One region of the Brevibacillus sp. AY1 genome, then DNA from elsewhere that is predicted to be linked to it. Evidence: predicted binding sites of a transcription regulator. Region 1 holds the regulator's gene; each other region holds the start of a gene.
The links. The regulator LexA, encoded in region 1, represses DNA repair genes until DNA is damaged. The targets are predictions, from matches to a motif close to CGAACATATGTTCG.
Positions count from the first base shown of each region.

Region 2: a site for LexA is predicted at 1,556-1,569, ahead of uvrB (excinuclease ABC subunit UvrB). Genes of this name have one in related genera too.
Region 3: a site for LexA is predicted at 1,391-1,404, ahead of ruvC (crossover junction endodeoxyribonuclease RuvC). Genes of this name have one in related genera too.

Region 1 is NZ_JAFLPN010000021.1:32,303-35,580, forward strand. It holds gene JZI27_RS16365 (LysE family translocator) at 1-417, opposite strand, end outside; gene JZI27_RS16370 (DUF456 domain-containing protein) at 642-1,124, shown strand; gene lexA (transcriptional repressor LexA) at 1,292-1,915, opposite strand; gene yneA (cell division suppressor protein YneA) at 2,104-2,487, shown strand; gene JZI27_RS16385 (DUF896 domain-containing protein) at 2,564-2,761, shown strand; gene crcB (fluoride efflux transporter CrcB) at 2,872-3,246, shown strand.
Region 2 is NZ_JAFLPN010000017.1:62,090-65,367, forward strand. It holds gene JZI27_RS14740 (hypothetical protein) at 1-498, shown strand, start outside; gene JZI27_RS14745 (flagellar hook assembly protein FlgD) at 568-1,467, opposite strand; gene uvrB (excinuclease ABC subunit UvrB) at 1,648-3,278, shown strand, end outside.
Region 3 is NZ_JAFLPN010000001.1:19,679-22,956, forward strand. It holds gene JZI27_RS00105 (BofC C-terminal domain-containing protein) at 1-267, shown strand, start outside; gene JZI27_RS00110 (hypothetical protein) at 317-550, opposite strand; gene JZI27_RS00115 (hypothetical protein) at 567-980, opposite strand; gene JZI27_RS00120 (hypothetical protein) at 1,111-1,302, shown strand; gene ruvC (crossover junction endodeoxyribonuclease RuvC) at 1,473-1,973, shown strand; gene ruvA (Holliday junction branch migration protein RuvA) at 1,970-2,587, shown strand; gene ruvB (Holliday junction branch migration DNA helicase RuvB) at 2,592-3,278, shown strand, end outside.

The DNA.
Region 1 (3,278 bases):
TGGGATGAAGGCCAGAAAGAATAATGCTGTTTTCGGATTAAGGACCTCTGCTACGATTGCCTGCCAGTAGGCTTTAAAAGATGTGACATCCTTCGTACCGGAGTCAGAGACTTCCTGATTGTCATCCTGCGGCTTCTCCATGATCGCGCGAATTCCCAGATAACATAAGTAAATGACCCCGGCATACTTGACGATGTTGAATGCAAGTGCTGAGTGCATCAGGATCGCGGACAGTCCCAATGCAGCAAAGAGCGTATGGATCAAATCGCCTGTGGCAATGCCCAGTCCAGCCAGAATGCCAGCTCTACGTCCACCCTGCACGGTACGAGTGATCGTAAGCAGCACAGCAGGGCCAGGGATTAAGAATAGGCCTATCACGAACGCGATGAATGTTCCCAATGTTGAAAGCTCAAACATGTTGATCTCCCCCAAAAAACGACTCTCGTTTTATGTTCTGAATCTATTTTTGCAGATGTAAAAGGAAATAATGAACCATTATCCCATGAAAACCACAGAATCCTAAGTGGTATTATCGCATAGGGCTTCCATAATAAATAGATGTTCTTTTTCTAGAAGCAGGCACAACATGCAACGAAGAAGAGGGTTGGTTCGTATACCACTAGAAGAAAGGAGTGCAATTCATGGAGATACTGCTGTGGGTTATCATCGTGGCTCTCTTCCTATTAAGCATCGCTGGAATATTCTTGCCTGTGCTTCCTGATACGGTGCTGTTGTGGGGAGGATTTTTACTTTACCACTTTTTTGTGGCGGGACCTGGAGAGGGATTGCCAGCATCCTTCTGGTGGGGCATGGTAGTGTTAAGTATACTGATGTATGGTGCGGATCTTTTGACCAATATGTATTTTGTCAAACGATACGGTGGATCGAAGTGGTCGTCGTTCGCTGCCGTTGTAGGGATCATTCTGGGGATCTTTATCTTTCCGCCATTTGGGATGATCATATTGCCGTTTGTACTGGTAGTTGTTGTGGAGCTTTTGCAAAATCAGCCTATTGAGCGAGCAGTAAAGGCAGGAGTGGGATCCCTAATCGGATTTCTCAGCAGTGCGGTAGTGAAAGTGGTCATTCAAATTGCAATGATCATCTGGTTTTTCCTCGCGATCTGAGGATGCAAATCGAATGGAGGAAAGCAAAAAGACAGCCGAGGCTGTCTTTTTTGTACGATCGGAAAGTTTAAGTGCGCTAAAGCGCTAAAAAGATTAGCGGAAGATAGTATAAGTGCAACTAAGGCTCCGCCAAAAGCTTGGCCGTAGCCAAGTTTTCTAATGTGAAATTAATGCATCAATCGATAGACACCGATCACTTTGCCCAAGATAGTTACAGTGTCCAGGATGATCGGTTCCATCGTCGAGTTTTCCGGTTGCAGGCGGAAGTGATTTTTTTCTTTGAAGAATCGCTTTACAGTCGCTTCGTCTTCTTCGGTCATAGCAACAACGATATCGCCATTGTTCGCAACACTTTGCTGGCGAACAATCACATAATCGCCGTCCAGAATACCCGCTTCAATCATACTGTTACCAGAGACTCGCAGCATATAGACCTTGTCCGCTGTGACGATGCTCTCTGGAAGTGGAAAATACTCTTCCACCTCTTCGATCGCAGTAATTGGCTGACCAGCCGTAACTTTACCGATGACAGGAACACGAACCACAAAATCTTCAAAATCGTCTTGAAAGCGATCCTCTTCGGACAATAATTCAATCGCCCTTGGCTTGGTAGGGTCGCGACGGATGAGGCCCTTTTTTTCCAGTCGTGCCAAATGGCCGTGTACAGTGGAGCTGGAGGCTAGTCCGACAGCTTCGCCAATTTCGCGGACAGACGGCGGATACCCTTTTTCACGAACTTCCTTGCGAATGAAGTCGATGATGGCTTGTTGCCGATTGGATAGTTTTGACATGAAAACACCTCTGTTTTCTCGAACATGTTTTCTATATTGTACCATGGGATCTTGCGTTCGACAAACATAAGTTCGACTTTTTTCTCGATTTGCTAGAAAAAGTTTGTCAAATGCGCTTGACATGAACAAGTGTTCGCATTTATGATGAGATCAAGAAAACAGAACGTACGTTTGCAGGAGGGTTAATCATGCATGCTACTCATTTACATAACCGATTTGCCAAAAAGGAAGTACGCCGAGTGCGATTTGGTGTTACGAGAGGACAGGCTATTCTCTTTCTCATCACTTTTTCTCTCTTTTTTTACTTGTTGACCGAACTGGTGTTTGTTTCGGTGGCAGAAGGCTCTGCAGGAAAAGAAAATGAAGCGGTAGTTGCGAGCGCTCCTTCTCTCATAGTACAAGAGGTGACAGTACGTGAGGGGGACAGCCTGTGGAAGCTGTCAGTACGATATCAGGAAGAAGCGAACATGGATGTGCAGCGATTAGTAGAAGAGATCAAGGTCATCAATGAACTGGAAGATGTCGTGATCTATCCAGGCCAGACCTTGCTGATTCCGATCCCTCAATCTTAGACGGCTCTTAGATTTGCGCTGGATAGGCTGTGTGGTATAATAGAGCGGCATACCTGCAAAGTGGGAGGAACCAGCGGTGGTAACTGACGCAGAAATCAAACGTATTAACGAGCTTTCCAAAAAATCTCGCGAAGTGGGATTGTCGGATGAAGAGAAAAGCGAGCAAAAAGCACTTCGCCAAAAATATATCGACGCTGTTAAGCTTTCGTTGCGAGCTAATTTGGATTCCATTCGTTACGTAGAAGACCTTGAAGAAAACGGTCCAAAACAGTAAGATAACAGATACCGATATTCAACAGACATCCACGCATGAGGCTTGGGTGTCTTTTTCTATGAATAATGGATCGGGCAAGGTTGTGATTCTTCACGAATGGAGGAGAAGCAATGGGGTGGCTAGCAGTAGCGGTTGGCGGTGCCGTCGGTTCGTTGTTGCGTTACGCACTGTCATTGGTGGCCAATCAACCCGGTTGGCCGTATGGAACTTGGATCGTAAACATCGTTGGATCATTTTGTATAGGCGTATTTGCGGTCTGGGGAAAGGAACGGGGAGTGCTTTCTCCGGAATTGTACCTCTTGTTCGCAACTGGCTTGATGGGAGGGTTTACGACGTTTTCCACTTTCTCACTGGAGGTTGTCACGTTTTGGATGGAGGGTCACTACAGTAAAGGGATTACCTATGGTTTGACCAGCGTGGTCGCGAGTATACTGGCGTGCGGTGCAGGGATTTGGCTGGCACGACAGTTTTCAGTGACAGTATAGCTGTCCATCAACCAAACTTTGAGAGGAGGATG
Region 2 (3,278 bases), on a different contig from region 1:
AAGCTGGACAAAAAACGTGACTGGAGCACAGCCGAAGAGGCATTGAGACGACTTCTTCCTACTGGCCCCAATCCAATCCTATTGAGTGATGTAGGCAACGAACAGACCACACTCATCACAGCAGATATGGTCGTCAACGGTACGCCTGTCTATCGGGAAGGTCAGCTCTTGGAAGAAGGGATGTACACGATTTCCATTCAAGGCATGACCGGTGCAATCGAGGAGTTCACCGTGAATCGCCCGAGTGATATGGTATTCCAGCAAGCCTCCAAATCCATTCCTCAGCAGGCTGCCGTCAATCAGTTGCTGAAGTCGTATCCATTGGAGCTGACTTACGTCCAAATGACCCATCCAGAAACAGGAGCTGTCACCTGGAAGCTGGCTTACGACTTGTCGTTCCGCCAAACAAAGGCCCATTGCTTCTGCGGTGGAGAACAGAAGATGGATGCAACCATTCAGGTAGATGCTTTGACAGGCAAGGTTACTGTCAAGGAATAACCTTTCAAACGTTTTTACAGAAAGAGAAATCCGCACTCACCAACGATCGGTGGAGTGCGGATTTTGCTTTTAGGCTTGTGCTTCGTAGCCGGTAATTTGCTGAAGTGACACTTTTTTGCCGTCTTCCAGCACGAATTCGATCAGTCCATTCTTCATGCTGACAGCCTGGATGATGCCCGACACCTCTTCGGAAGAGGTGGTACCGTCTGTGTTGGTAGTCGATTGGTTGTAGGTGACGAAGAATCCGATCATTTGGGCGTATTGCAGCGAGCTGCTCATGGCTTGGTTATCCGGGTTTACGGACATGCCCGTGATTTCATCCAGTTTGACGGTGGCGCCGTTATCCAATTGGAATTGAGCCACGCCGTTTTTCATCGAGAAGCCGGTGATGACGCCGTCCTTTATGACCTCAACAGGCTCGCTTCCTTCCACTTGCGTAGTGGTTTTGTAGGAAACGGTGCTGCCGATCATTTCCATGAACTTCACACTGCTGTCGATTGCATTTCCGGCCATGCCCTGGGATTCCAGTCCTTTAATGTCGGTGAGAGGAATCGGAGTGGTTTCTCCGGCAAGACGGAAGTAGATCTTGTTATTATCCATGTAGACGGCTTCGATGTTGCCTTCCTTGGTCTCGGTGGAAGTTTCACCGGTTACAGGATCTGCGGTCGTCAGGGTGTAGGTGGCGGTGCGTCCAACCAGCTGCTCGTATTTCTCCAACGTGAGCATGCTGTTGTTGGATTGCTCCATCAGCGTTGCCATCTTGGTGATTTTTTCGACCATGGTCATCATGCTGGTCTGTTGGATGAACTGCGAGTTGTCCATCGGAGACATCGGATCCTGATGCTTCAACTGCTCCAGTAAAAGCTTCATGAAGGCATTGTTGTCAAGCTCTGTGGAGAACTCCTTTTTGCCTTGATAGCTCATATGGGGTTGTATATAAGGGTTGTTTTTTACGGTATTGTCAGACATAACGATCCTCCCTGAAATTGGCGGGTCTTGTGAGGACATAAATATGATTTCATTATTACTATCGGAAAATCAGGATGAAGTGTGAAGACAAACGTTTGTTCGAATTTCCGGCTTAACATCCCCGGAATTGTGTTATAATGGAAATGAGAAAAGATAGGCAACGAGGAGATGAACGAGGGAATGGATCGTTTTGAATTGGTATCGGAGTATCAGCCATCCGGTGACCAGCCTACTGCCATTGCCGAGCTGGTCGAGGGCGTACGGGCAGGCAAGCGACACCAGACTTTGCTGGGGGCGACGGGTACGGGAAAAACATTCACAGCGGCCCAGGTGATTGCCCAGGTGAACAAACCGACACTGGTCATGGCGCACAACAAAACACTGGCAGCCCAGCTATGTGCGGAGTTCAAGGAATTTTTCCCCAACAACGCTGTGGAATATTTCGTCAGCTACTACGACTACTATCAACCAGAAGCGTACATTCCCCAATCGGATACTTATATTGAAAAAGATTCCAGTGTGAACGAGGAGATCGATAAGCTGCGTCACTCAGCTACCAGCTCTCTGTTTGAGCGTCGCGATGTGATTATTGTTGCCTCTGTTTCCTGCATTTACGGTTTGGGTTCTCCTGAAGAGTACAGAGAGCTGCTGCTCTCGCTACGGGTCGGAATGGAAAAGGGACGCGACGAAATCCTGCATCGTTTGGTAGACATTCAGTACACGCGCAACGATATCAACTTTGTTCGAGGAACCTTTCGCGTGCGTGGAGATGTTGTGGAGATTTTTCCTGCGTCACATGGAGAGCAGGCGATTCGTGTTGAATTTTTTGGTGATGAGATTGAGCGAATCACTTCGATCGATGTCCTAACCGGGGAAATTCTGGGACAGCGTGATCATGTTGCTATTTTCCCGGCTTCTCACTATGTCACGCGCAGTGAAAAACTGAAGTTGGCTGTGGCAAACATCGAGGCTGAACTGGAGGAGCGACTGGCAGAGTTTCGTGAAGCAGGCAAGCTGCTGGAGGCACAGCGGTTGGAACAGCGTACGCGCTACGACATCGAGATGATGATGGAGATGGGCTTTTGCTCCGGTATTGAAAACTATTCGCGCCATCTTACCGGACTCCCTCCAGGCCATGCGCCTTACACGTTGATGGACTACTTCCCAGAGGATTACCTGGTGTTGATCGACGAGTCGCACATCAGTTTGCCGCAGGTGCGTGGGATGTACAATGGCGACCGTGCGCGCAAGGATGTCTTGGTGGAGCACGGCTTCCGCCTTCCGTCTGCCAGGGACAACCGACCGTTGAAGTTCGCTGAATTTGAAGAAAAGGTACCGCAGGCGATCTATATCTCCGCAACACCTGGCCCCTATGAGCTGGAGCATACCCCGAAAGTGGTAGAGCAGGTGATCCGTCCGACAGGGCTGGTCGACCCGACGATATCGGTTCGTCCGATCAAAGGACAGATTGACGATTTGATCGGTGAAATTCAGGCGACGATTGCCAAAGACGAACGGGTACTGGTCACGACGTTGACGAAGAAAATGTCGGAGGATCTGACTGATTACTTGAAGGAAATCGGTATCAAGGTGCGCTATTTGCACTCGGATATCAAGACCATCGAGCGGATGCAGATTTTGCGTTCGTTGCGCTTGGGTGAGTTCGATGTGCTGGTGGGGATCAACCTGCTGCGTGAGGGTCTTGATCTGCCAGAGGTTTCACTGGTTGCGATTCTCGATGCGGATAAAGAGGGCTTCCTGCGCAACGAGCGTTCGCTGATCCAGACGATTGGACGTGCGGCACGCAACTC
Region 3 (3,278 bases), on a different contig from region 1:
AAACGGGAGCATGATCTGTCGCCTGCATGCAAGGAAAACGGTCACTTTGGGATCAATGAAGACGGAATGCTGACTTTGTTCCACGGTCTTCCCAAGGAGCAAGAAGTGGTCCAAGCCTTCTATCGAATCAACACGGCAAAAATGGAGGCAAGCTTATCGAAGGAAGAGGTCGACAATCTGAAGCGAGGTATTCGCATCCGAGATCTGGCGGAATACAACAGCGTTTTGTCTACGTATGGAGAATTTCAGCTAAGTGAAGAAGAATAAAAAGGGCTGCCCAGGCTGGACAGCCTTTTTGGTTTGTGTTGATACAGGGTTATTCCATTTCGACATGAACGATTTGCCAACGTTCCCAAGGTGCCCGACGGTGCAGGAGAAAGAGCCAATGACCTGATTTATCTCGACCGGATTGCGCTACGTAATCAACAGGAACTGAAATGGCGACGAAAGAGAGGCCTTCTGCCGCAGCAGGCGCGATTTCCTTCGGACGCTTGATCGATTTCACGTAGAGGAGAGCTTCGGGCAGAGACGCTTCACCAGAAGTCGTCATCCGAAGCGTGTGCTCATCATGCTCGTTCAGTGAGGTAAGAAAATAGGGGATTTCCAAAGTGAGCTTGTTCTACGATTTGAACGTACTGCTCGATCTGGTGCTTGACCTGATCCGGGATGATGAGCATGGTTTTTCGCTCGGCATCAAACAACCGTCCATCATGATCGTATAGATAAGTACGATGGTGCATGGTCATTGAGGCGCGAATCCAGTGTGGATGAAAGGCAGTCTTCACAGGCCTGGCGCGTAAAACCTGCTTTGTAAAAGTCTTGTCCGCATGAAAAGTGATACTCGATAAAAAGGAAGACTGGGGCGATACGAAAATGGTGATGGTGACATCCAGTACCGAGTTAGCCTTCGCGATGGGTGCAACCGGCAACACCCAAAGAAACATACAGAGCAAGAAAAGTACTCGTGCCACGATACGCAACGGGCATCACCTCCACTCCGTAGTCTGCGCTGATTATAGTAGGCGAATAGCTGCAAATCTTGCCAACATAAGCGAATGCGGGTTACGCCATACTGATTTCATACGGCGGTCTAAGGAGGGTACTTTTCGCATGGGTTCAATGCCGAGAGGAAGCTACAAGGACCAGTTCCACCAGCGTTTGTACGTCCAGCTCAACCAAGGTCACAACAAGCTTGATTATCGCCGAATCAATCTGATTCGCGATGAGATGCGAGACAATGTGGACGATTATGCACACATGCTGCATGATGAGGCTGATCAGCTTGGAATGAACAAACACTAGGTGACGCCGTACAACCCGCTCTTTACGAGGAGCGGGGTTTTCTTTTTCCTCCTACATCCTGGATGTGGAGACCCGTGGATATCTTATGGAAATACACGTTCGCTTTTGCAGTGCTTTGTGATACAGTAGATAAAGAATCTTTGCATCTTTTGCACGTTGGAGAGTGGGCTATGCGTATTTTAGGAATTGACCCGGGGATTGCCATTGTCGGCTTTGGCGTGGTGGATAAAGAGGGAAGCCAGCTTCGCCCCGTGCAATATGGCAGTATCCAGACGGAGGCAGGATTGCCTGTGCCGCTTCGACTGAAACAGATCTTCGAGGCGATGCAAAGTCTGCTCGAGACGTACCGTCCGGATGAAGTGTCTGTGGAAAAGCTATTCTTTAATAAAAATGTGACGACAGCTTTTACAGTCGGCCAGGCGAGAGGTGTCATTTTGCTTGCCTCCGAGATGGCGGGAGTGCCTGTCTATGAATATACCCCCATGCAAGTCAAGCAAGCAGTGACCGGCTACGGTGGAGCAGAGAAAAAACAGATACAGGAAATGACCAAGCTCTTGCTTCGGCTCAAGGAAGTGCCAAAGCCTGACGATGTAGCGGACGCATTGGGAATTGCCATTACCCATGCACAATTCCGCGCTTTCATTTCGATTTCGGAAGGGGTTCGCCGATGATTGATTTCGTAGAAGGCACGTTGTGCTATCTGGATTCAGAATACATAGTGGTGGAGGCAAACGGGATTGGTTATCGGATCTTCTGTCCCAATCCTTATCAATTTGTTCGTTTCGAAGGGAGCAGGACTCGGCTTCATACCCATCATCATGTTCGGGAAGACGCTATCCTGCTCTACGGCTTTGCCAGCCGTGACGAACGTGACTTGTTTCGCAAGCTGCTTGACGTCACCGGGATTGGTCCAAAAGGCGCACTGGCCATCCTAGCGGCAGCGACCCCAGAGCAAATCGTCATGGCAGTTCAACAAGAAAACGTCACCTATTTAACGAAGTTTCCGGGTATCGGCAAAAAGACGGCACAGCGCATGATCTTGGATCTGAAGGACAAGTTAGTAGGCTATACACCTTCCGCGTTCTTAGACGTTGCAGCTGGAGAGCTGGCGCAAGGGGAAAAGGCAGTGTCGGCACTGAACGAAGCGCTCGATGCGCTGACTTCTCTCGGCTATTCAGACACAGAGCTGCAAAAAATAAGAAACGCGCTATCTGAAAAAGCAAAGGGTGGCGATGGCGTAGAGTCGCTCATCAAGCAAGGGCTGGCTTTGCTCATGAGGGGGTAGAATCATGGATGAGCGGATCATTACGACGCATATGAACTGGGAAGAGGATGCGGCGGAGCTGAGCCTTCGTCCGCGTTATCTAAATGAGTATATCGGTCAGCAGCAGGTAAAGGAAAACCTGAAGATCTTTATTGAAGCGGCCAAAATGCGCAAAGAGTCGTTGGATCACGTGCTGTTGTACGGGCCACCAGGACTGGGAAAAACCACGCTGTCGCAAATCATCGCCAACGAAATGGGCGCCAACATCCGCACCACGTCGGGACCAGCTATCGAAAGGCCAGGAGATCTGGCAGCCATCCTGACCAATCTGCAAGAAGGGGACGTTCTGTTTATCGATGAGATTCACAGGCTCAACCGCAGTGTAGAAGAAGTGCTCTATCCAGCGATGGAGGATTTTGCGCTGGACATCATCATTGGCAAGGGGCCGAGTGCACGCAGTGTCCGACTGGATTTGCCGCCTTTTACGCTGGTGGGGGCAACGACCCGGGCAGGGATGCTGTCTGCACCGCTTCGAGATCGATTTGGCGTCGTCAATCGATTGGAGTTTTATACGGTGCCGGAGCTTTCCTTTATCGTGTCGCGTGCGGCAGATATCCTGCAGGTGGAAATTCGCGAAGGGGGATCTGAGGAAATCGCCAAAAGATCCAGAGGAACCCCGCGTGTTTCCAATCGCCTGCTCAAGCGTGTGCGC